Regions from separate parts of the Carnobacterium divergens DSM 20623 genome, predicted to be linked through region 2. Evidence: a T-box and tRNA genes for the amino acid it is inferred to sense, from the RefSeq annotation. Region 2 holds a T-box; the other holds one or more tRNA genes.
The links. The T-box of region 2 lies ahead of leuS (leucine--tRNA ligase). A T-box ahead of a tRNA ligase gene usually reads a tRNA of that ligase, here a tRNA-Leu.
Positions count from the first base shown of each region.

Region 1 (12,000 bases), 1.0 Mb from region 2:
AACAGGAAATTCACCACAATATTCTGTCGCAGCAGCAGTAACACTTTTAATTTCAGCACTGATTATTACAGTCTCTTTAATCATCTTTAAGAAGACAAATGCCTTTAATATGGAGGACTTATAAATGAAAAATTATGCGAAATCACAAAAAACAAGTCGATTAATAGGCAAAATTTTAACGTATCTTTTTATGATTCTATTATCAATTATTATCATCTATCCCATTTTAATTACGGCTAGTTCAGCCTTTAAAGCAGGAAATGTCTCTGCCTTTTCACTTGATTTAAACAGCAAATGGACATTAGGAAATTTCGGACGACTATTTAATGAAACACTTTATGCAAGCTGGTATAAAAACACCCTGATTATTGCGATTTCAACAATGATTGTTCAAGTAACAGTTATTACGTTAGCTGGATATACCTACAGCCGCTACCGTTTTATTGGTCGTAAAAATAGTCTCTTGTTCTTTTTAATTATTCAAATGGTTCCAACGATGGCTGCTCTAACTGCCTTTTATGTAATGGCGTTATTACTTGGTGCGCTAGATCAATATTGGTTCTTAACGTTAATTTATATTGGTGGCGGAATTCCAATGAATACATGGCTTATGAAAGGTTATTTTGATACTGTTCCCATCGATTTAGACGAATCTGCTAAGTTAGACGGAGCAGGACATTTGCGTATTTTCTGGCAAATTATTTTACCTTTAGTAAAACCAATGATTGCGGTTCAAGCACTTTGGGCATTTATGGGACCTTTTGGAGACTTTATGTTAGCCAAATTCTTGTTACGTTCTCCGGAGAAATTAACGGTTGCAGTAGGTTTGCAGACCTTCATTAGTGACGCACAAAATCAAAAAGTATCCCTTTTTGCAGCCGGAGCGATATTAATTGCGTTGCCAATCTCAGTGCTCTTCTTTATGTTACAAAAGAATTTTGTGTCTGGCCTAATGGCTGGTGGAACCAAAGGATAAGATATTAATGTAGAAATGACGTGATTTAATTGAAACAAACGAGCTTTCCCCTAAATTATTTTCAAAGTATGTTGACACCAAAGGCTGCCTTTTATGGTCGAAATCAATTAAACTGGTTTCAAATTGTGATTGTCTTCCTATTTTTAAATGGGTTATTGATGATTCCAGTAAGTTTATCCTTTGCAAATTCAAAGCAATTTCAATTAGAAGAGATGATGCCAAACGCCTTGCAACTGATTGACAATGAAACAATGAAGTCAATGGAAGGAATTGACTTTAAAAATGGAGAGATGCAGTCTACTTCCCAATTGTTGATTGAAAAAGAATCAGGAGTCGTAGGCGTGAATCAACCTGAAAAAGCATTAAAAAAAGAAATGAATGTAGTAGCATTTGAAAAAAATCAGTTTATTTTAAAAGATCAAAGTGGTTATGAGTTTAACGTAGCGTATACAAAAAATTTTGATAAAACCGCAAGTACAACAGCTAAACAATTAGTGAATGAGTTAAAACGAATGTGGTACCAGCAAAATCGCGCCTTTGTTTCATTTACCATGATGCTGATGACGGGATCTATCTTAGTGGTAAGTAATATATTGCTAATTGGCGGATCGGCTATTTTTGTTTGGCTTACAAAGCGCAACGCCTATTCATCCATTGCAAGTTACCGAGAGTCTGTCAATTTTATTTTAAATGCAAGTGGTTGGGGAATGTTATTGGGATTAATGGTAGGTATTGTTCATTTTGATCTCACTATAATGCTTAGTCTAAGTTCATTAGGAATGGTTATTATGTTGACCGCTGCATTTGTTATAACTAAATTTAAAGACAAAAAAATGTAAAGGAGTGAGTTGATGGAAAAAAAATGGTGGCAAGATTCCGTGATTTACCAAATCTATCCTCGAAGCTTTCAAGACAGTAATGATGATGGTATAGGGGATTTAAGAGGAATTATAAAACGACTAGATTATTTAGAAAAACTAGGAATCGATGCTATTTGGCTTAGTCCTGTGTATCAATCGCCTAATGACGACAATGGATACGATATTAGCGATTACGAATCTATTCTTCCCGAATTTGGGACGATGGAAGACATGGAAGAACTCATTGCTGAAGGAAAGAAACGAAACATTAAGTTCATTATGGATTTAGTTGTTAATCATACTTCAGATGAGCATCCATGGTTTATTGAAGCCAAAAAATCAAAAGAAAATCCATATCGTGATTATTACATTTGGCGTGACCCAGTGGATGGTAAAGAACCAAACGACTTGCAATCTATTTTTAGTGGGTCCGCTTGGGAGTTAGACGAAACAACAGGGCAGTACTATTTGCACCTATTTAGTAAAAAACAACCCGATTTAAATTGGGAGAATCCAGCCGTCCAACAAGAAATATGGAAATTAATGAACTTTTGGCTGAAAAAAGGAATAGGCGGTTTTCGAATGGATGTGATTGATTTAGTTGGAAAAATACCAGATCAAAAAATTACAGGGAACGGTCCAAGACTCCACGAGTATCTCAAAAAGATGAACCAAGAAACCTTTGGAAAATACGATGTCATGACAGTAGGTGAAACATGGGGGGCCACTCCAGAAATTGCCAAACTTTATTCCAATCCAGACCGTCAAGAATTATCAATGGTTTTCCAATTCGAACATATCGGGTTAGACGAGCAACCTGGTAAGAGCAAATGGGACTATCAACCCTTAGATTTTATCAAATTAAAGCGCGTATTATCTAAATGGCAAACAGAATTAGGCAATGAAGGCTGGAATAGTCTTTTTTGGAACAACCATGATTTACCTAGAATCATTTCAAGATGGGGAAATGATAGCCCAGAATATCGCGAGTTAAGCGGGAAGATGCTGGCAACTCTCCTTCATTTAATGAAAGGAACGCCTTATATCTATCAAGGAGAAGAAATCGGCATGATTAATACCCCTGTTTCTTCTATAGAAGAGATTGACGATATCGAAAGCATTAATATGTATCAAGAACGTATAAAGCAAGGTTATGAAAGTAAAGACATCTTAAAATCAATCAATCGTAAAGGGCGTGACAACGCTCGCAGACCAATGCAATGGGATAATAGCTTAAATGGTGGCTTTACAAAAGGGAAACCGTGGCTTAGTCTGAATGAATCGTATACGGAACTTAACGTAGAAAAAGCTTTAGCAGATCCTAATTCAATTTTTTATTACTATCAACAATTAATTACATTAAGAAAAGAAAATCCACTCGTTGTGTGGGGGGACTATAAAGAACTACTGCCAGATGATCCACACTTATTTGTCTATGAGAGGAGCTTAGCAAATGAAAAATGGCTAGTGATGGCTAATTTTTATAACAAATCTGCTAGTTATCATGGCGAAATTCAAGAAATAGATAAAGTAGTGCTATCGAATTATCCAAATCCTCAACAAAATCTAGTTGGAATGACGTTAAAACCTTATGAAGTAATTGTTTTTAAACTCAAATAACTGATTACTGAAACAAGTGATGCTTGTTTCAGTAATTAAATAGACGAACAACTAAATCTTTTAAACACTGAAAGACGGCTCTTTTTTGCATAGATATCCGATTTTTAAAATAGAGGGAAGTTGTAATGTTCGTTTTTAAATTTTTTTGAATAAAAATGATAAATTATTGTTGACCAATTGAAGATAACTTGGTATAGTAGTTGATGTCGCTAAGACAGTAACGTTAACAAGAGAAACTTCTGCTTATCAAACAAAAAAGGTTTGACAATCAAAATGAAAAATGTTAACATAGTAAAAGTCTTATAAAAAAGACAAAAAAAACGTTTTGAATAATTATTCATCAATTGAAAAAATATTCAAGATTGTTGTTGACAAACTTCTAAACGAATGTTAATATATAGAAGTTGTTAAAACGACAACGAAACAACTTAGACCTTTGAAAACTGAACAAAGTAAGACGAACCAAATGTGTAGGGTCTCTTGACTAGGTCAAGAGAAACAAACAAATTAGTGAATAATTATTCGCTAGCAATCAAAAATGAGCATAAGACTTCGGTCTTAATCATAACTTTTATATGAGAGTTTGATCCTGGCTCAGGACGAACGCTGGCGGCATGCCTAATACATGCAAGTCGAACGCACGAAGTTGAAAAGCTTGCTTTTCGACCAAGTGAGTGGCGGACGGGTGAGTAACACGTGGGTAACCTGCCCATAAGAGGGGGATAACATTCGGAAACGGATGCTAATACCGCATATTTCAAGTGACCGCATGGTCGCTTGATGAAAGGTGGCTTCGGCTACCACTTATGGATGGACCCGCGGTGCATTAGTTAGTTGGTGAGGTAATGGCTCACCAAGACCATGATGCATAGCCGACCTGAGAGGGTGATCGGCCACACTGGGACTGAGACACGGCCCAGACTCCTACGGGAGGCAGCAGTAGGGAATCTTCCGCAATGGACGAAAGTCTGACGGAGCAATGCCGCGTGAGTGAAGAAGGTTTTCGGATCGTAAAACTCTGTTGTTAGAGAAGAACAAGGATGAGAGTAACTGCTCATCCCCTGACGGTATCTAACCAGAAAGCCACGGCTAACTACGTGCCAGCAGCCGCGGTAATACGTAGGTGGCAAGCGTTGTCCGGATTTATTGGGCGTAAAGCGAGCGCAGGCGGTTCTTTAAGTCTGATGTGAAAGCCCCCGGCTCAACCGGGGAGGGTCATTGGAAACTGGAGAACTTGAGTGCAGAAGAGGAGAGTGGAATTCCATGTGTAGCGGTGAAATGCGTAGATATATGGAGGAACACCAGTGGCGAAGGCGACTCTCTGGTCTGTAACTGACGCTGAGGCTCGAAAGCGTGGGGAGCAAACAGGATTAGATACCCTGGTAGTCCACGCTGTAAACGATGAGTGCTAAGTGTTGGAGGGTTTCCGCCCTTCAGTGCTGCAGCTAACGCATTAAGCACTCCGCCTGGGGAGTACGACCGCAAGGTTGAAACTCAAAGGAATTGACGGGGACCCGCACAAGCGGTGGAGCATGTGGTTTAATTCGAAGCAACGCGAAGAACCTTACCAGGTCTTGACATCCTTTGACCACTCGAGAGATCGAGCTTTCCCTTCGGGGACAAAGTGACAGGTGGTGCATGGTTGTCGTCAGCTCGTGTCGTGAGATGTTGGGTTAAGTCCCGCAACGAGCGCAACCCTTATTACTAGTTGCCAGCATTCAGTTGGGCACTCTAGTGAGACTGCCGGTGACAAACCGGAGGAAGGTGGGGATGACGTCAAATCATCATGCCCCTTATGACCTGGGCTACACACGTGCTACAATGGATGGTACAACGAGTCGCGAAGTCGTGAGGCCAAGCTAATCTCTTAAAGCCATTCTCAGTTCGGATTGTAGGCTGCAACTCGCCTACATGAAGCCGGAATCGCTAGTAATCGCGGATCAGAACGCCGCGGTGAATACGTTCCCGGGTCTTGTACACACCGCCCGTCACACCACGAGAGTTTGTAACACCCGAAGCCGGTGAGGTAACCTTTTAGGAGCCAGCCGTCTAAGGTGGGATAGATAATTGGGGTGAAGTCGTAACAAGGTAGCCGTATCGGAAGGTGCGGCTGGATCACCTCCTTTCTAAGGAATATTACGGAAACCCCACACATTCGTCATTACTTTGTTCAGTTTTGAGAGGTCTAATCTTCTCAACTGAAATTTGTTCTTTGAAAACTGGATATTGTAAGAAAGCAATTTATGAAAAAAGAAACAATGTATACACCGCGTTTTAAATGAGTTTTTTAACGTTCTTATCGTAAGATAAAACGTATTAACGACAATTTTGAGTAATCAAAATAGGTTAAGTTAATAAGGGCGCACGGTGGATGCCTTGGCACTAGGAGCCGAAGAAGGACGGGACTAACTCCGATATGCTTTGGGGAGCTGTAAGTAAGCTTTGATCCAAAGATTTCCGAATGGGGGAACCCAGCATCTTTTATAGGATGTTACTACTAACTGAATACATAGGTTAGTAGAGGTAGACGCAGAGAACTGAAACATCTAAGTACCTGCAGGAAGAGAAAGAAAATTCGATTCCCTGAGTAGCGGCGAGCGAAACGGGAAGAGCCCAAACCAAAGAGCTTGCTCTTTGGGGTTGTAGGACACGACATTAAGAGTCATAAATGAATTTTGTAGAAGAAGCGACTTGGAAAGGTCCGCCGAAGAGGGTAAAAGCCCCGTATTTGAAACAAAGTTCACTCTGTTGTGTATCCTGAGTACGGCGGAACACGAGAAATTCCGTCGGAATCCGCGGGGACCATCCCGCAAGGCTAAATACTCCCTAGTGACCGATAGCGAACCAGTACCGTGAGGGAAAGGTGAAAAGAACCCCGGAAGGGGAGTGAAAGAGTACCTGAAACCGTGTGCTTACAAATAGTTAGAGCCCGTTAATGGGTGATAGCGTGCCTTTTGTAGAATGAACCGGCGAGTTACGATTACATGCGAGGTTAAGTTGATAAGACGGAGCCGCAGCGAAAGCGAGTCTGAATAGGGCGAATGAGTATGTGGTCGTAGACCCGAAACCAAGTGACCTACCCATGTCCAGGTTGAAGGTGCGGTAATACGCACTGGAGGACCGAACCCACGTATGTTGAAAAATGCGGGGATGAGGTGTGGGTAGCGGAGAAATTCCAATCGAACTTGGAGATAGCTGGTTCTCTCCGAAATAGCTTTAGGGCTAGCCTCGGAATTAAGAATCATGGAGGTAGAGCCACTGTTTGGACTAGGGGCCCTTCTAGGGTTACCGAATTCAGATAAACTCCGAATGCCATTGATTTATATCCGGGAGTCAGACTGCGAGTGATAAGATCCGTAGTCGAAAGGGAAACAGCCCAGACCACCAGCTAAGGTCCCAAAGTTACTGTTAAGTGGAAAAGGATGTGGGGTTGCTTAGACAACTAGGATGTTGGCTCAGAAGCAGCCATCATTTAAAGAGTGCGTAATAGCTCACTAGTCGAGTGACCCTGCGCCGAAAATTTACCGGGGCTAAACAGTACACCGAAGCTGTGGATAGAACCTTAGGGTTCTATGGTAGGAGAGCGTTCTAAGGGCGTTGAAGCTAGATCGTGAGGACTAGTGGAGCGCTTAGAAGTGAGAATGCCGGTATGAGTAGCGAAAGACGGGTGAGAATCCCGTCCACCGTATGACTAAGGTTTCCTGGGGAAGGCTCGTCCTCCCAGGGTTAGTCGGGACCTAAGCCGAGGCCGATAGGCGTAGGCGATGGACAACAGGTTGATATTCCTGTACCAGTTTGTTTTGTTTGAACAATGGAGGGACGCAGTAGGCTAAGGAATGCGCGCTGTTGGATATGCGCGTCTAAGCAATAAGTCTTGAAGTGAGTTAAATGCTTGCTACTATAAGGACAAGTTGTGATGGGGAGGGAACTAATAGTACCGAAGTTCCTGATGTCACACTGCCAAGAAAAGCTTCTAGTTAGAAACAATCTGCCCGTACCGCAAACCGACACAGGTAGTCGAGGAGAGTATCCTAAGGTGTGCGAGAGAACTCTCGTTAAGGAACTCGGCAAAATGACCCCGTAACTTCGGGAGAAGGGGTGCTGACCAATTGGTCAGCCGCAGTGAATAGGCCCAGGCGACTGTTTATCAAAAACACAGGTCTCTGCAAAATCGTAAGATGACGTATAGGGGCTGACGCCTGCCCGGTGCTGGAAGGTTAAGAGGATGGGTTAGCTTCGGCGAAGCTCAGAATTGAAGCCCCAGTAAACGGCGGCCGTAACTATAACGGTCCTAAGGTAGCGAAATTCCTTGTCGGGTAAGTTCCGACCCGCACGAAAGGCGTAACGATCTGGGCACTGTCTCAACGAGAGACTCGGTGAAATTATAGTACCTGTGAAGATGCAGCTTACCCGCGACAGGACGGAAAGACCCCATGGAGCTTTACTGCAGTTTGATATTGAGTGTTTGTACAGCTTGTACAGGATAGGTAGGAGCCATAGAAGCCGGGACGCCAGTCTCGGTGGAGGCATTGGTGGGATACTACCCTTGCTGTATGACCACTCTAACCCTCACCACTAATCGTGGTGGGAGACAGTGTCAGACGGGCAGTTTGACTGGGGCGGTCGCCTCCTAAAGAGTAACGGAGGCGCCCAAAGGTTCCCTCAGAATGGTTGGAAATCATTCGTAGAGTGTAAAGGCAGAAGGGAGCTTGACTGCGAGACCTACAAGTCGAGCAGGGACGAAAGTCGGGCTTAGTGATCCGGTGGTTCCGCATGGAAGGGCCATCGCTCAACGGATAAAAGCTACCCTGGGGATAACAGGCTTATCTCCCCCAAGAGTCCACATCGACGGGGAGGTTTGGCACCTCGATGTCGGCTCATCGCATCCTGGGGCTGTAGTCGGTCCCAAGGGTTGGGCTGTTCGCCCATTAAAGCGGTACGCGAGCTGGGTTCAGAACGTCGTGAGACAGTTCGGTCCCTATCCGTCGCGGGCGTAGGAAATTTGAGAGGAGCTGTCCTTAGTACGAGAGGACCGGGATGGACACACCGCTGGTGTACCAGTTGTTCTGCCAAGAGCATCGCTGGGTAGCTATGTGTGGAAGGGATAAACGCTGAAAGCATCTAAGCGTGAAGCCCCCCTCGAGATGAGATTTCCCATTGCTTCGGCAAGTAAGACCCCTGAGAGATGATCAGGTAGATAGGTTGGAAGTGGAAGTACAGCGATGTATGGAGCGGACCAATACTAATCGGTCGAGGACTTAACCAAATAAATGGTGGAACACATGAATCAAAAAGTAAATTGCGCTTACAATATCCAGTTTTGAGAGAACGAAATTGCTGAGAATCACTACGATTGGTTTACAAGAGTAGATGATGAACAGTATAAAATAGCACGTAGTGATATTTTAAAACCGTTTCTCTGAACTAAATAAGAAGTGTGGTGGCGACAGCGAGAAGGATACACCTGTTCCCATGCCGAACACAGAAGTTAAGCTTCTCAGCGCCGATAGTAGTTAGGGGTTTCCCCTTGTGAGGGTAGGACGTTGCCACGCTTTTAGTTATTCCGCAATAGCTCAGTTGGTAGTAGCGCATGACTGTTAATCATGATGTCGTAGGTTCGAGTCCTACTTGCGGAGTTACATAGTTTTCTATGGTGTTATTGAGTTGTATTGAGATTTAAATGAATCTGGAGAGTTGTCCGAGCTGGCCGAAGGAGCACGATTGGAAATCGTGTAGGCGGTGAAAACTGTCTCAAGGGTTCGAATCCCTTACTCTCCGTATCAATAAATAGGCCCGTTGGTCAAGCGGTTAAGACACCGCCCTTTCACGGCGGTATCACGGGTTCGATTCCCGTACGGGTCATAGTTTTATCTGGAGGTTTAGCTCAGCTGGGAGAGCATCTGCCTTACAAGCAGAGGGTCAGCGGTTCGATCCCGTTAACCTCCATTATTTTTTAATCATAGTGTTTGATACAATTAAAAAATATAAATGTGATATAAAAAATAGTATTTTGGTCTGGTAGTTCAGCTGGTTAGAATGCCTGCCTGTCACGCAGGAGGTCGCGGGTTCGAGTCCCGTCCAGACCGCTTTAATAATTTAATGTTTTTCCCTAGTATGGCTCGGTAGCTCAGTTGGTAGAGCAATGGATTGAAGCTCCATGTGTCGGCAGTTCGATTCTGTCCCGCGCCACCATTTTTGGAGGGGTAGCGAAGTGGCTAAACGCGGCGGACTGTAAATCCGCTCCTTTGGGTTCGGCAGTTCGAATCTGCCCCCCTCCACCATTTTTTTATGTTTTTTAATTTAATACAGGGGTATAGTTTAAAGGTAGAACAGTGGTCTCCAAAACCATTAGTGTGGGTTCAATTCCTGCTACCCCTGCCATTTTTTATTGTTATGGCGATTGTGGTGAAGTGGTTAACACAGCGGATTGTGGTTCCGCCACGCGTGGGTTCGATCCCCATCAGTCGCCTTTAAGGTATTTTTATTTTATTATTTTATTATTTTCTATTTTTATGATGGCGATTGTGGTGAAGTGGTTAACACAGCGGATTGTGGTTCCGCCATGCGTGGGTTCGATCCCCATCAGTCGCCTTTATATTATTGGGCTATCGCCAAGCGGTAAGGCAACAGACTTTGACTCTGTTATGCGTTGGTTCGAATCCAGCTAGCCCAGTTTTTTATTAATATTTTTAAATGATGGCGGTATAGCCAAGTGGTAAGGCAGAGGTCTGCAAAACCTTCATCACCGGTTCAAATCCGGTTACCGCCTTTATCATTGTTTAAAAATACTAGCTTTTTGTTAATTATGCCGGCGTGGCGGAATTGGCAGACGCGCTGGACTCAAAATCCTGTGCCCGCAAGGGCGTGCCGGTTCGACCCCGGCCGCCGGTATACTAGCAGTACCAACGTTTCTAACGATGCGTTGGTACTTTTTTTATTTTTTGTTATAATATAGTCAATTAACCAGTATTTTAGTACAGCAATCATAAATATGAAGGAAAGAAGGATAAAATGATTAAATCAATTGATAAGAGAAATAGTTTTAAAGAAACGCCTTTTGACTATAGTATTATTAAAGATAATAAAATGATGATATATTGGCATAGAAAACATATTAAAACTATAACGGGAAAAGAATTTGTGAAAGTTAAAAGTAAAATAGAACTAGCTGTAAATCAAGATGAAATACAATTAATTCTTGCTAAACTCACAAGAAATTTTAAAAGAGGAAATGAAAAATAGAATTTCATTCATAAGGAGTTATTTTTAGAAAGGATTGACATTAAGCGCTTACAATGTTAATGTATATAGTATAAATAGGATTTACATACAACATATGGATAGTGATTGTTTCGGCAAGCTAAACCTAATACAACGTTTATAGTAAGGGGTGAAAACTTCTTTGACTATGAAGGTGTATTGGGTTTTTTTCATGAAAGGCGGGGTGTGAAAGAAATGCTAATAGAAAAGATTCTAAATAATAATGTTGTGATAACAAAAGATCGCTATGGAAATGAGATTATTATTATGGGACGTGGCTTGGCTTACTGCAAAAAAATTGGGCAGAAAATTGAAAAGGATAAAATTGACAAGGTTTATCGATTAAGTAGCGATGAATTGTCACAAAAATTTCAAGAGCTGCTCTTAGAATTGCCTATTGAGTATTTAGCAATAGTTGATCAAATCATTGATTATAGTAAAGAAATGTTAGAAACGGAACTCAATGATTCTATTTACATTTCCTTAACAGATCATGTTTTTACCTCTATGGAACGAAAGAAAAATGGACTGCAAGTTCGCAATGCATTACTCTGGGACATTAAACGTTTCTATCCAAAGGAATTTAAAATTGGCATGAAAATGATTGAAAAAATAAAAGAACATTATGACATTGATCTTCCAGAAGACGAAGCAGGCTTTATTGCGTTGCACTTAGTTAATGCTCAAACTGGAAATTCTGAAATGAACAATATGTACGATTTAACCAAAATTATCCAGGATATTATGAATATCATTACGTATTATTTTAAAATCACCATTGATGAAGATTCGGTCTATTTTTATCGATTTACTACACATTTACGATTTTTTATTTCGAGAATGCAGTCCAATAAACCTTATAAAAATGAGACTGATGAGGATTTGTTAGATATTGTACGAAAAAAGTATTGGAATGCCTATCAATGTGTCGATAAAATTGCTGAATTTTTAGCAGTCAATTATCATTATGAAACATCCACTGATGAACGTTTATACCTAACCATTCATATTGCAAGAATTGTTGAAAAGAATGGCTAGTCATAATATAAAATTAAAAAAGGGAGGTCAGAAAGCTAGCAGGTAAGGTAAGTAGGAATTGAAAAAGACATGAAACATTTGGATAGTGACATTCAGTTGGCTAAACCTTCAATTAAACTATTTTATTAATTATTGGAGGAAACAAAAATGGGGAAATATCATGAATTAGCAGAAAAAATTGTAGCAAATGTAGGCGGAAAAGAAAACATTAATAGCTTAACACATTGTATTACAAGATTGCGTTTT
Region 1 is NZ_JQLO01000001.1:1,394,825-1,406,824, reverse strand. It holds gene BR52_RS06895 (carbohydrate ABC transporter permease) at 1-124, shown strand, start outside; gene BR52_RS06890 (sugar ABC transporter permease) at 125-976, shown strand; gene BR52_RS06885 (DUF1189 domain-containing protein) at 1,006-1,815, shown strand; gene BR52_RS06880 (glycoside hydrolase family 13 protein) at 1,828-3,456, shown strand; rRNA gene BR52_RS06875 (16S ribosomal RNA) at 4,028-5,582, shown strand; rRNA gene BR52_RS06870 (23S ribosomal RNA) at 5,801-8,722, shown strand; rRNA gene rrf (5S ribosomal RNA) at 8,893-9,008, shown strand; tRNA gene BR52_RS06860 (tRNA-Asn) at 9,019-9,092, shown strand; tRNA gene BR52_RS06855 (tRNA-Ser) at 9,145-9,234, shown strand; tRNA gene BR52_RS06850 (tRNA-Glu) at 9,247-9,318, shown strand; tRNA gene BR52_RS06845 (tRNA-Val) at 9,330-9,402, shown strand; tRNA gene BR52_RS06840 (tRNA-Asp) at 9,469-9,542, shown strand; tRNA gene BR52_RS06835 (tRNA-Phe) at 9,573-9,648, shown strand; tRNA gene BR52_RS06830 (tRNA-Tyr) at 9,654-9,737, shown strand; tRNA gene BR52_RS06825 (tRNA-Trp) at 9,764-9,837, shown strand; tRNA gene BR52_RS06820 (tRNA-His) at 9,853-9,925, shown strand; tRNA gene BR52_RS06815 (tRNA-His) at 9,975-10,047, shown strand; tRNA gene BR52_RS06810 (tRNA-Gln) at 10,058-10,129, shown strand; tRNA gene BR52_RS06805 (tRNA-Cys) at 10,155-10,225, shown strand; tRNA gene BR52_RS06800 (tRNA-Leu) at 10,264-10,347, shown strand; gene BR52_RS06795 (hypothetical protein) at 10,468-10,698, shown strand; gene licT (BglG family transcription antiterminator LicT) at 10,912-11,754, shown strand; gene BR52_RS06785 (beta-glucoside-specific PTS transporter subunit IIABC) at 11,902-12,000, shown strand, end outside.
Region 1: it has a tRNA-Leu gene. The T-box ahead of leuS (leucine--tRNA ligase) is inferred to sense a tRNA for this amino acid. The anticodon was not compared.

Region 2 (12,000 bases):
CCTAAAGGGTTCTAATAGCCTTTTAACTCAACTTTACGGTATACTAAACATGTACTTAAAAATGAATTGGAGTGTGACTAAAATGAGTAATCATGTTGTTATTATGAATTTTGATTCTGAAAGTAAATCGTATCAAGCCTTTTTAGAAATAAAACAGCTACATTTGGAAAAGAAAATTAAAGGCGAACAAATGGCGATCTTAGAACACTTACCAAATCATCAATTAGAACCAAAACAATTTTTAGATTTTAATGGCGCTGATAAAAATATGAAAGGTGGACTAATCGGGATGCTGGTGGGCGTTTTAGCTGGTCCCTTAGGCGTTTTACTTGGTTGGTTTACTGGAAGTGTGATTGGTTCAATGCAGGACGCTAAGGAAGTCACAGAGGCGCTTTCTGTTTTTGAGCACACTGTTGACGTCATTCATGAAGGCGATACTGGAGTCATCTTAATTGCTGACGAAGAAGACAATCGTTACATCAATGACTTAGTTTTCCAAAAATTAGGTGGTCAAATCGTACGTTTAAATACGGAAGATGTTGAAAAAGAAGTCGCTGATGCTAAAAAAACAGAACAAGATTTAGAAACTGAGGCAAAAAGTCGCTGGTTTAATCGAAAAGCATAATTAGATACAAAGAAGTCAAGGAATGAAAGAGCGCAACCTCTTGTTCCTTGACTTTATTTGTATGTCACCCTTCGATTAAGTCCTTTTTCATAACCCGCTTATTTTTCAACAATACTTATAGTGAATCCATCGTAACCTTTAACCCCAACTGTCTCCAATGCAGTAGAACTTAGCGCAGAATTGTCTGCTAAATCTTCAACAAATGAGCGTACTCCCTGCACGCTTCCATCTTTACTGGTTGAATCAAGAACCGCTCCACCTCGGACAACGTTATCTCCGATAATAATTGTTCCTTCAGTAGCTAATTGTAAGGCATAATCTAAATAAGCTGAGTTATTTTCCTTATCCGCATCAATAAAGATTAGATCAAAAGCTGGTGTTTGATCTTGTACTAATTTTTCTAAACTATCGGTAGCTGCTCCGACTAGAATTGTTACTTTATCAGATACGCCAGCAAGCGCTAGATTTTCTTTGGCAACTTCCGCATGTTTTTCATTAGATTCAAGAGTGATTATTTCTCCATCCTCTTCTAGCCCTCGAGCAAACCAAAGAGTGCTGTAACCTCCAAGCGTTCCTATTTCTAAAATGCGTTTAGCTCTTTTTATTTTTGTTAGGAGGTAAAGAAATTTCCCCTGTGAAGGTGATACATCGTGTGGTGGCAATTGATGTTGCTTATTATTGGCGAGAATTTGTTCAAAAATTGGGTCTTGCCCCACCAACTTTTCAATAAAATAATCATCAACAGCTGCAAATAATTTATCCAAAATAACTCACTCCCCAGTCAGTAATCGTCGTTTTGTTTTTATTGTATCTTTTTTTTAATCAGAAAGAAAGCATCCTGCAACCTTACTCAGACTGTCGAACTATTTTGAACGAACCCTAAAAAAACAACGAGTAAAATCATTGTATGATTTTACTCGTTGTTTCTATATATGAGCCTTCTTTTTAATATTAATTGGCTACAATATTTACCAGTTTACCTGGTACAACAACTACTTTACGAATTGTTTTTCCAGCAATAGCTTCTTTAACGGTTTCATCAGCTAAGGCAATTTCTTCCATCTCAGCTTTTTGAACGTCTTTTGCAACAATGGCTTTCGCTTTTAATTTACCATTTACTTGGAAAATCACTTCAATTTCATCTTCTACTAAGAATTTTTCGTCAAAAGTTGGCCAAACTGCATACGTTAAGCTTTCTTTATGACCTAATTTCTCCCAAAGTTCTTCAGCCATGTGAGGCGCAATTGGTGCTAATAATTGAACAAATCCTTCGATATAATTAAATGGAAGTGCATCTGTTTTATACGCTTCATTTACAAATACCATCATTTGTGAAATTGCGGTATTAAAGCGTAATGCTTCAAAGTCTTCCGTTACTTTTTTAACGGTTTGATGATACACTCGATCAAGTGCGCCATCATTGAATGTTGTAATGCGATCCCGTAGTTTGCCATCTTCATCCACTAGCATGCGCCATACACGGTCAAGGAATTTACGACTGCCTTCAAGACCATTTTCATTCCATGCAATCGATGCATCAAGAGGTCCCATGAACATTTCGTACATACGCAAGGTGTCTGCGCCATATTTTTCAACAACATCATCAGGATTGACTACATTGCCTTTTGATTTAGACATTTTCTCATTATTGCCGCCTAAAATCATGCCTTGATTGTACAATTTTTGGAAAGGTTCTTTTGTTGGAACTACCCCAATATCATACAAGAATTTGTGCCAGAAACGAGCATACAATAGATGGAGAACAGCATGCTCTGCCCCTCCAATATAGATATCAACAGGCAACCATTTTTCTAGTTTTTCAAAGCTTGCTAATTCGTTTTTATTATGTGGATCGATAAAACGTAAGAAGTACCAAGAACTACCTGCCCATTGTGGCATTGTATTGGTTTCACGACGACCTTTCATACCTGTTTTAGGATCAACCACGTTTACCCATTCTGAAATGTTCGCAAGTGGTGATTCTCCTGTTCCGCTTGGTTTAATCTCAGTGGTTTTAGGCAATAGAAGTGGCAACTCTTCTTCTGGTAAAGTCGTGGTTGTACCATCTTCCCAATGAATAACAGGAATTGGCTCTCCCCAATAACGTTGACGAGAAAATAGCCAGTCGCGTAAACGATACGTTGTTTCTTTTTTACCAAAGTCGTTGTCTTCCAACCATAGGTTCATCTTCTCAATTGCCGTAGCCTTATCCATTCCATTTAGGAAATCTGAATTAATATGTGGACCATCTCCAGTATACGGCTCATTTTCAATATCGCCGCCTTCAATAACTGGTAAGATTTCAATATCAAAGGTTTTAGCAAATTCATAATCACGTTCATCGTGAGCAGGAACCGCCATGATAGCACCCGTTCCATAAGTTGAAAGTACATAGTCCGCAATCCAAATAGGAATTTCTTTTCCGTTTACAGGATTGATTGCATACGCTCCGGTAAAAACACCGGTCTTCCCTTTAGCTAAATCGGTACGGTCTAAATCTGTTTTCAAGCTTACTTCTTCAATATAAGCTTCTACTGCTGACATTTGTTCTGGCGTTGTGATCTCTTTGACTAACTCTAGCTCAGGGGCCAAAACCGTATACGTTGCACCAAAAAGTGTATCAGGACGTGTTGTAAATATTGTAAAGGTCTTATCAGTTCCTTTGACTGTAAATTCCACATTCGCTCCGACAGATTTTCCAATCCAATTACGTTGCATGTCTTTAATGCTTTCAGGCCAGTCTACAAGCTCTAAATCATCTAGTAAACGCTCAGCGTATGCCGTGATTTTAAGCATCCATTGTTTCATCGGTTTACGGTAAACAGGAAATCCACCACGTTCACTTTTCCCGTCAATGACTTCTTCATTTGCCAAAACGGTTCCAAGAGCAGGGCACCAGTTAACGGCAATTTCAGCTTCATAAGCTAAGCCTTTTTCATATAATTTTGTAAAAATCCATTGTGTCCATTTATAATAATGAGGGTCCGTTGTGTTGATTTCGCGATTCCAATCATAGCTAAAGCCTAATGAATTGATTTGACGACGGAACGTTTCAATATTGTGAGCTGTAAATTCAGCAGGATCGTTTCCTGTATCTAATGCGTATTGCTCTGCTGGCAAACCAAAAGCATCCCATCCCATTGGATGAAGAACATTATACCCTTGTGAACGTTTCATTCTAGCTAAGATATCAGTTGCCGTATACCCTTCAGGATGTCCGACATGAAGTCCTTGACCAGATGGGTACGGGAACATATCTAACGCATAAAAATTTTCTTTAGTTGGGTCTTCTGTTGTGTTAAAGCTATTGTGACTTGCCCAATATTTTTGCCATTTTTTTTCAATTGTCTTGTGGTTAAAACTCATTTACCTTCGACTCCCTTTCCCTTATGCTTACTTGTTATTTTTTTGAAACAATAAAAAATCGTCCTGTAAATCCAAAACAAAATTTTCGTTGCTTCGCATTCACAGGACGAATAAATAAAATCAAATTCGTGGTACCACCTATGTTTTCTAAAAAACACGCTAAAATAAGCATCGCTTTCTAGACTCCTCATACCCTTAACGCAGGTGCTACGACCTTACTTACTCCTAGTTCAGTAAAGCGACTCAAAAGGCGAGTTCATAATTCTTCTTTATGCATTTCCACCACCCATGCACTCTCTATCAAAGTTTCCTTACTACTATTCCTTATCATTGTCTTTTCTATAATAATACAATCATTTTAACAAATTCCACCGCACTTTTCAACTGTCCTCTTAGAATCGTAAAACAAAAAAATTAGCAAGAGAAATCAATTTCTCTTGCTAACAATTTTTCTAAACTGGATTAGCTTTAAGATAATCCTTCAACCAATTTTTCCCTTCCACAATTCGAGTAACCAACATTGCAGATACATTATTTCCAGAAGAATTTAATAACGTTGCTGGTACATCAATAATCGTACTGATGATTACAATTACTGGAACTGCTTCTAGCGGAAATCCAAAAAGATTCACAATCAACATTTCAGCAATCATTCCGCCACCTGGAATTGACCCCATAACAGCTCCTACAAGAAAAGCTCCTAAAATAATGGTCAACATCGCACTAGGTGACGTCATTTCTTTGCCAAAAATACCATATAAAAAGGCAATTTTTAATACACCGCCGATAACGGAACCGTCTTTATGAGTATTTGCACCTAAGGGGATCACCGTCTCTGCAATATCAGGTGTAACACCCATTTTTTTAGAATACTCTAAATTAACAGGAATACAAGCTGCACTAGAACAAGTCGCAATGGCTGTAATTGAAGGCGTTGCAATGTTTTTCCAATAAATTTTCACTCCTGCTTTGCCACCTGCTATAAAAGCATATAGCGTAAAGAAAACAATATAATAAAGAACTGCAATAACTAGATACAACACAAAACTACGAGCGTACCCGCCAATTATTTTAGCTCCTAAAGTTCCAATAACTGAAGCAAAGTAACAGCCTAAACCAATCGGTGCATAATACATAATCAGTTGAACCATTTTCATCATCACACTATTTGCTGAATTTAAAAAAGTTACAACCGCCTCACCTTGTTTGCCAGCCATTGACGTTGCTGTGCCAAATAAGATTGAAAAAACAATCAACGGCAGCATACTTGACTTAGATAGAAGCAAGTGAAAATCTGAAACAGTAAACATATTGACAATTCGCTCACCAATCGTGATTTTTTCAGCATCTCCAGGTGCCCCCATTAAAGCTTTCACACTTTCCACATCAATTCCCTTAACTGGATTAAAAACAGAAATACCAATGTATCCAACAATTGATGCTACCAATGCTGTTGAAAAAAAGACCAGTAGCGTACTTAGCATAATTTTTCCTAAACGCTTCATGCCATTCATATTTGCAATTGCCGATGAGATACTAAAAAATACGAGTGGTACGAGCATCACGAACATAATATTTAAAAACACATCTCCAAAGGGCTGTAGTACTGTTGCTTTTTCACCAAATACAACGCCTACGATTCCACCCAAAATCAACCCTGCTAATAAAAGCATCGATGACTTATATTGTTGCCAAAAGCTCTTCATTTTATCTTCTCCTTCATTGCTTTCCTAAAAACTCCTTCTCTAGTTTAAATTATTTTAAGAAAAAAACAATCTTTTTCTTAAAATAAGCCGTTTAAATCAATTCTGGTTTATTTTAGGATGCAAAAAGAGTATAATACTTAATGTTGTTATTAATAAGACATGACACGTTAAAGGAGTGATTAGACTGAGAGCAAAAATCCGTTCTTTACGAGAAGAGTATCATGAATTTTTACGCTATTTCTTTTGGGGATTGATTGGCACTGGGCTAAACATTGGCCTTTATGAACTTTTCATTCGTATTTTACCTATTCATTATTTAGTAATTAATTTTATTGTTTGGTTTATTACCGTGCTCTTTGGGTACTATACAAACCGTAAATTTGTTTTTAAACGCCTTGCAAAACCACTTCCTGAAACCCTGATTGAAGCAGGTCGTTTTGTTGGATTTCGTGTCGTTTCAGGTATTGCAGATACGGGAACAATGTGGTTGTTCTTTTCATTATTGGGCTTCAATGAAGTATTAGCAAAATTAATTGCAAACATCATCGCTTCTTTAATCAATTATTTCACTAGTAAATTAGTAGTCTTTAAACGCCCTAATCGAAGCATGGAAGACATTAAAATCAGTTTAAATAAATAATAAAACACCCCTAGTTTTGATCAACTAGTGGTGTTTTTACATTTAACTTGAAAATTCAGTGTGGAGTTTAAATTGTTCTTCCACTTCTTTTGAATGTGCTTCTTTTACAGCCTCATCCCATTGATAATATGAGGACATTTCATCAATTACTTGTTGGCTAATTTTTTTAGCATGATGAATATTAAACAACATTTGGCTGCTTCTTCTTAAGAGATAATCCACTGGTGTTATCACCATTTCGTGCTCTAATCCATAATGGAGCATACTGTAATCTACTGGGTCTAACGAACTCTCTTGACTTGTTTTTAAATAACCATAAACCGTATCTACGTTGGAACCATAACGATGAACTAAATTCTCAGCATCCTCTTTAGACAATCCAAGCATCATGCCGACTTGCGTTTTTTCAACTACAAAGTTCTCAAAGTTATCCCCGCCACCTACGTTACCACCAGATAAAAGCAATCGTTCTGTTTTAGTTGGTTGGTAATTTATGCCTGTTTCAACTGCTAATTCTAAGACAACTTGATCGACTACTTTTTCAGACATTTTACGATAGCCTGTTAATTTCCCACCTGCAATGGTGAACAAGCCACTATCTGAATGGAATATTTCATCTTTTCTAGAAATTTCTGAAGGGTCTTTTCCTTCTTCATGAATCAGTGGACGCACACCCGACCAACTTGACTCCACATCCTCTACTTCAATTTTAGGAATATCAAACATTTGGTTGGCTGCATTTAAAATATAATGAACGTCTTCTAACGTTACACCAGGCTCTTTTGGATTGCCTTTATAATTGGTGTCAGTTGTCCCAATATAGGTTTTCCCTTCACGAGGAATCGCAAACATCATTCGATTGTCATCAAATGGCGTATCAAAATAAATCGCATTACTAATTGGAAATTTTGCTTGATCAATAACTAAATGAACCCCTTTTGTTAAGTGCATTGTTTTTCCTTTTTTTGAGTGATCCAATTCTCTTAATTTATCGACCCAAGGACCTGCTGCATTGACAATTTTTTTAGCATAAATAGTACCCGTTTCTCCACTTATTAAATCTCGGAAAGCCACACCTTTAACTTTTCCATCTAAATCATAAACAAATTTTTCTACTTTAACGTAATTGGCAATCATCGCTCCTTCTTCAGCTGCTTTTTTCATTACTTCAACGGTTAAGCGAGCATCATCCGTCCGATATTCAACGTAAACGCCGGCGCCTTTCAACCCTTCTTTTTTCAAATAAGGTTCTTTTTCTAACGCTCTGAGTGGTTTCAACATGTAACGACGTTCAGATTTTTTTACCTTTGCTAAATGATCGTACATTTCAAGACCAATTGCCGTTGTAAAGGAGCCAAATGTTCCACCTTTATAGAAAGGCAATACCATCCATAATGGCGTTGTTACGTGAGGAGCATTTTCATAAACAATTGCTCGTTCTTGTCCAACTTCCTGCACAACTTTGATTTCAAACTGTTTTAGATAACGTAATCCACCATGAACTAATTTAGTGGAACGACTTGAAGTACCAGAAGCAAAATCTCCCATTTCTAAGACACCCACATTTAGCCCACGTGTTCGAGCATCTAATGTAATCCCAGATCCGGTAATCCCGCCACCTACTACAAGTAAATCTAATGGTTCTGACTGCATTTTTTTTAAATTATCGCTTCTTGTTTGGTATGAAAATTCCATCATTTAAACACTCCCTTTAATTTAGACGAACGGTTTATTCTTTTATTTTAAAACTTCTTGTTGCAGCAACTGCTTTTTCCCAACCTTGGTACAATTCTTTACGTTCTTTTTCTTTCATTTCAGGCTTATATGATTTATCAAGAAGCCAGTTTGCTTTAATATCATCAATGCTCTTCCAGAAGCCGGTTGCTAAACCAGCTAGATAAGCAGCTCCAAGAGCAGTAGTTTCGTTTACTTCTGGACGTTTGATTTCAATATTTAAAATGTCACTTTGGAATTGCATTAAGAAATTATTTTTTGCAGCGCCACCGTCTACCCGCATTTCCGTAATCGGAATATTAGAATCTTTAATCATTGTTTCCATTACATCTTTTGATTGATAGGCAATTGATTCTAGCGTTGCACGAATAAAGGATTCCTTGGTTGTTCCACGGGTTAAACCAAACACAGCACCACGAGCATCTGTATCCCAATGAGGTGCACCAAGACCCACAAATGCAGGAACCATATAAACGCCTCCAGTTGACCCAGCGCGAACCGCATAGTCTTCCGTTTCACTAGCATCGGTAAACATTCTTAACCCGTCACGTAACCATTGAACGGCAGACCCTGCAACGAAGACACTTCCTTCTAGAGCATAATTGACTTTTCCATCAATTCCGTAAGCAATCGTTGTAATTAAGCCGTTATCCGAATTAATCGCTTCTTCACCTGTATTCATTAAAATAAAGCAACCTGTTCCATAGGTGTTTTTAATCATGCCTTTTTCAAAACAGTTTTGACCAAATAGCGCTGCTTGTTGATCTCCTGCAATTCCAGCAATCGGAACTTGTTGACCAAACATATGGTATTCAACCGTTTTTCCATAAACTTCAGAAGAAGAGCGAACTTCTGGGAGCATGCTTTTTGGAATCTCTAGCAATTCTAATAATTCATCGTCCCATTTTAAGTCATGAATATTGAACATCATCGTTCTTGACGCATTGGTATAATCTGTAACGTGAACCTGATTGCCTGTTAATTTCCAAATCAACCATGTATCAATTGTTCCAAATAATAGCTCGCCTTTTTCAGCACGACTTCTTGCACCTTCAACATTGTCTAAAAGCCATTTAACTTTTGTTCCTGAAAAATAGGCATCTACTCTTAATCCTGTTTTACTTTTAACTAAATCTGTATGTCCTGCTTTGATCAAATCATTGGCAATATCACTTGTTTGTCTTGATTGCCAAACTAACGCATGATAAATCGGCATTCCTGTATTTTTATCCCAAACAACAGTCGTTTCACGTTGATTGGTAATTCCAATTGAATCAATTTGTGTTGGACGCGTATCAGACTCAATTAACACGCCAGCAATTACAGCTAAAGTCGTTACCCAAATTTCATTCGCATCATGTTCCACCCAGCCTGGTTGTGGAAAATATTGTGTAAATTCACGTTGCGATGTATGCACGATTTCCCCTTTTTTATTAAATAAAATTGCTCGTGTACTCGTTGTTCCTTGATCAATTGCTAAGACATATTTTTTTTCCATCCGTCAACACTCCCTTAAAATTCATTAGTCTTTCTGTTTTGTAGCTACGACTAGGCCGAATAATACTACAATAAAAATAATTAATCCAATCATAGAAATTTCTAAATAGATAAAGTGATAGAAAATCGCTCCCAAAATCCCACCGACAATCGGTCCAACTACGGGTACCCAAGCATAACTCCAATCAGAATCGCCTTTACCTGAAATTGGCAATACTGCATGTGCAATCCGTGGCATCAAATCACGTGCTGGATTAATCGCATAACCCGTTGGTCCCCCAAGAGCTAATCCAATACCTAGAATCAATAGTCCAACGATGATTGGGTTTAATCCAACTGTAATTTCATTTGCTCCAATTGCAAGTAAACCAAACGTTAAAACAAAAGTGCCTAACGCTTCTGTCATCATATTAGCAAACGGACTGCGAATCGCTGGGCCAGTTGAAAATACGGCTAATTTATCCCCTTTACTTTCAGTTGCTTTCCAATGTTTCAAATAAACTAAATAAACAATAATGGCTCCTAAAAATGCTCCAATCAACTGACCGGCAATATAACCGGGTACTTCTGCCCATGGAAAAGCACCAATAACTGCAAAGGCTAAGGTCACTGCAGGATTTAAATGAGCCTGACTATTTCCAGCAACTACATAAACTCCAAGTGTTACCCCAATTGCCCAAGCAATCGTAATTCCAACCCAACCCATGTTAAATGATTTTGCTTTGACTAACACATTCCCTGCAACGACACCGCTTCCAAAAATAATCAATACCATTGTACCTATCAATTCTCCGTAAAAACCTTCCATTCTAAACACACTCCTTCTTTGTAATTCTTCTCTAAAGAAAACGATTACATTTATAAATTTATCGTATCATTAAATTCTTAAAATAGAAAATAGGATGCCTTATCCTTTGGTAATAAGTTTGTGAAATAAAATCTTTTTATCACCTGTTTTTTTCATTTTCCTATTTTTAAAACGCTACTTCTACTTCTTCCTTAAAAGTTAAAAATCCATTTACAAAAGCATTTAACACCTCCAAACACCTTGTTTTATTGTTCTACCATTACTATACACTGAAACCGTTTTCTTTTAAACGGACAATTTCACAAATTTGTCCTAATACTCCTTAAAAATCAAAAAAAGAGAACTTTTTTTATAAAAAGTCCTCTAAAAAAATTATTTATGCAATTCATTTTTTAATTTATCTGCAATAAACTCAACATCGGTTCCAACAATAACCTGAACAGCTGTTTCGTTGATTTTCACAACACCACGTGCTCCTGCTTTTTTCAACGCTTGCTCGTTCACAATACTTGTATCTTTCATTTGTAAACGCAAACGAGTCGTACAATTGTCGATACTTGTGAAATTATCAGGTCCGCCAAGTGCTGTAATATACTTAGCTGCCATAATGTCGTATTTATCTCCTGTTGGAGCCACATCATTTTCAGAAGCACCTAACCCCGCCACTGCTGTTTGAACGCCTGCATTTGGAACTTCTGCTGCTAAATCTGCTTCATCCTCATCGTCTTCACGACCGGGTGTTTTAATATCAAATTTAAGAATAGAGAAGTAAAAAATCACAAAGTACACAACTGCAAAAACGAAGCCGATTGGAATCAACATCCAAGCTTTTGTACCTAGACCAAAGTTTAACGCATAATCAATCGCCCCTGCACTGAACGTGAAGCCCATTTTAATGCCTAATAAATTCGTTACAAATCCAGCGATTCCAGCTAAAACTGCGTGAACTACATACAACGGAAAAGCAACAAACATAAATGAAAACTCAAGCGGTTCTGTAATACCTGTTAAAAAGGCTGTAACAGCAACCGATAACATCATTCCAAAAGTTGCTTTACGTTTGTTCGGTTTAGCTGCAGCCACCATTGCCATTGCAGCAGCTGGTAAGCCGAACATCATAATTGGGAAGAATCCTACTTGGAAAGCTCCAGCTGTTGGGTCTCCCGCAAAGAAACGGTTGATATCGCCATTCGCCATGACACCTGTTGCAGCGTCTGGGAATGAACCATAGGCAAACCACAAGTATGAATTTAATACATGATGCAAGCCTGTTGGAATTAACATACGGTTAGCAAATTCAAAGACACCTGCTCCTAAAGCACCTGCACCAACGATAAAGCTGTTGATGTGGTCTAATCCGTTTTGAACCGTTGGCCAAATCAGGCCAAAAATAGCGACTAATAAAAGCGCTGCAATCACATTCAATAATAACGCGATATGACGACCGTTGAAGTAAGGCGAACCTTCATACTTGTCATACACACGGTTGTAAATCAGTGGAGACATCAGACCTGCGATAAAACCAGCGAAAACACCCATATTGATGTTTTCATTAACGCCAATAACACCAAAGTTCAATACGAAATAAATCAATGCGCCTCCAAGAGCCGCAATCCCGCTATTG
Region 2 is NZ_JQLO01000001.1:378,184-390,183, reverse strand. It holds gene BR52_RS01975 (DUF1269 domain-containing protein) at 83-625, shown strand; gene BR52_RS01970 (O-methyltransferase) at 724-1,389, opposite strand; gene leuS (leucine--tRNA ligase) at 1,577-3,991, opposite strand; T-box leader at 4,091-4,331, opposite strand; gene BR52_RS01960 (dicarboxylate/amino acid:cation symporter) at 4,444-5,697, opposite strand; gene BR52_RS01955 (GtrA family protein) at 5,873-6,337, shown strand; gene BR52_RS01950 (glycerol-3-phosphate dehydrogenase/oxidase) at 6,380-8,035, opposite strand; gene glpK (glycerol kinase GlpK) at 8,067-9,569, opposite strand; gene BR52_RS01940 (MIP/aquaporin family protein) at 9,594-10,376, opposite strand; gene BR52_RS01935 (PTS transporter subunit EIIC) at 10,749-12,000, opposite strand, start outside.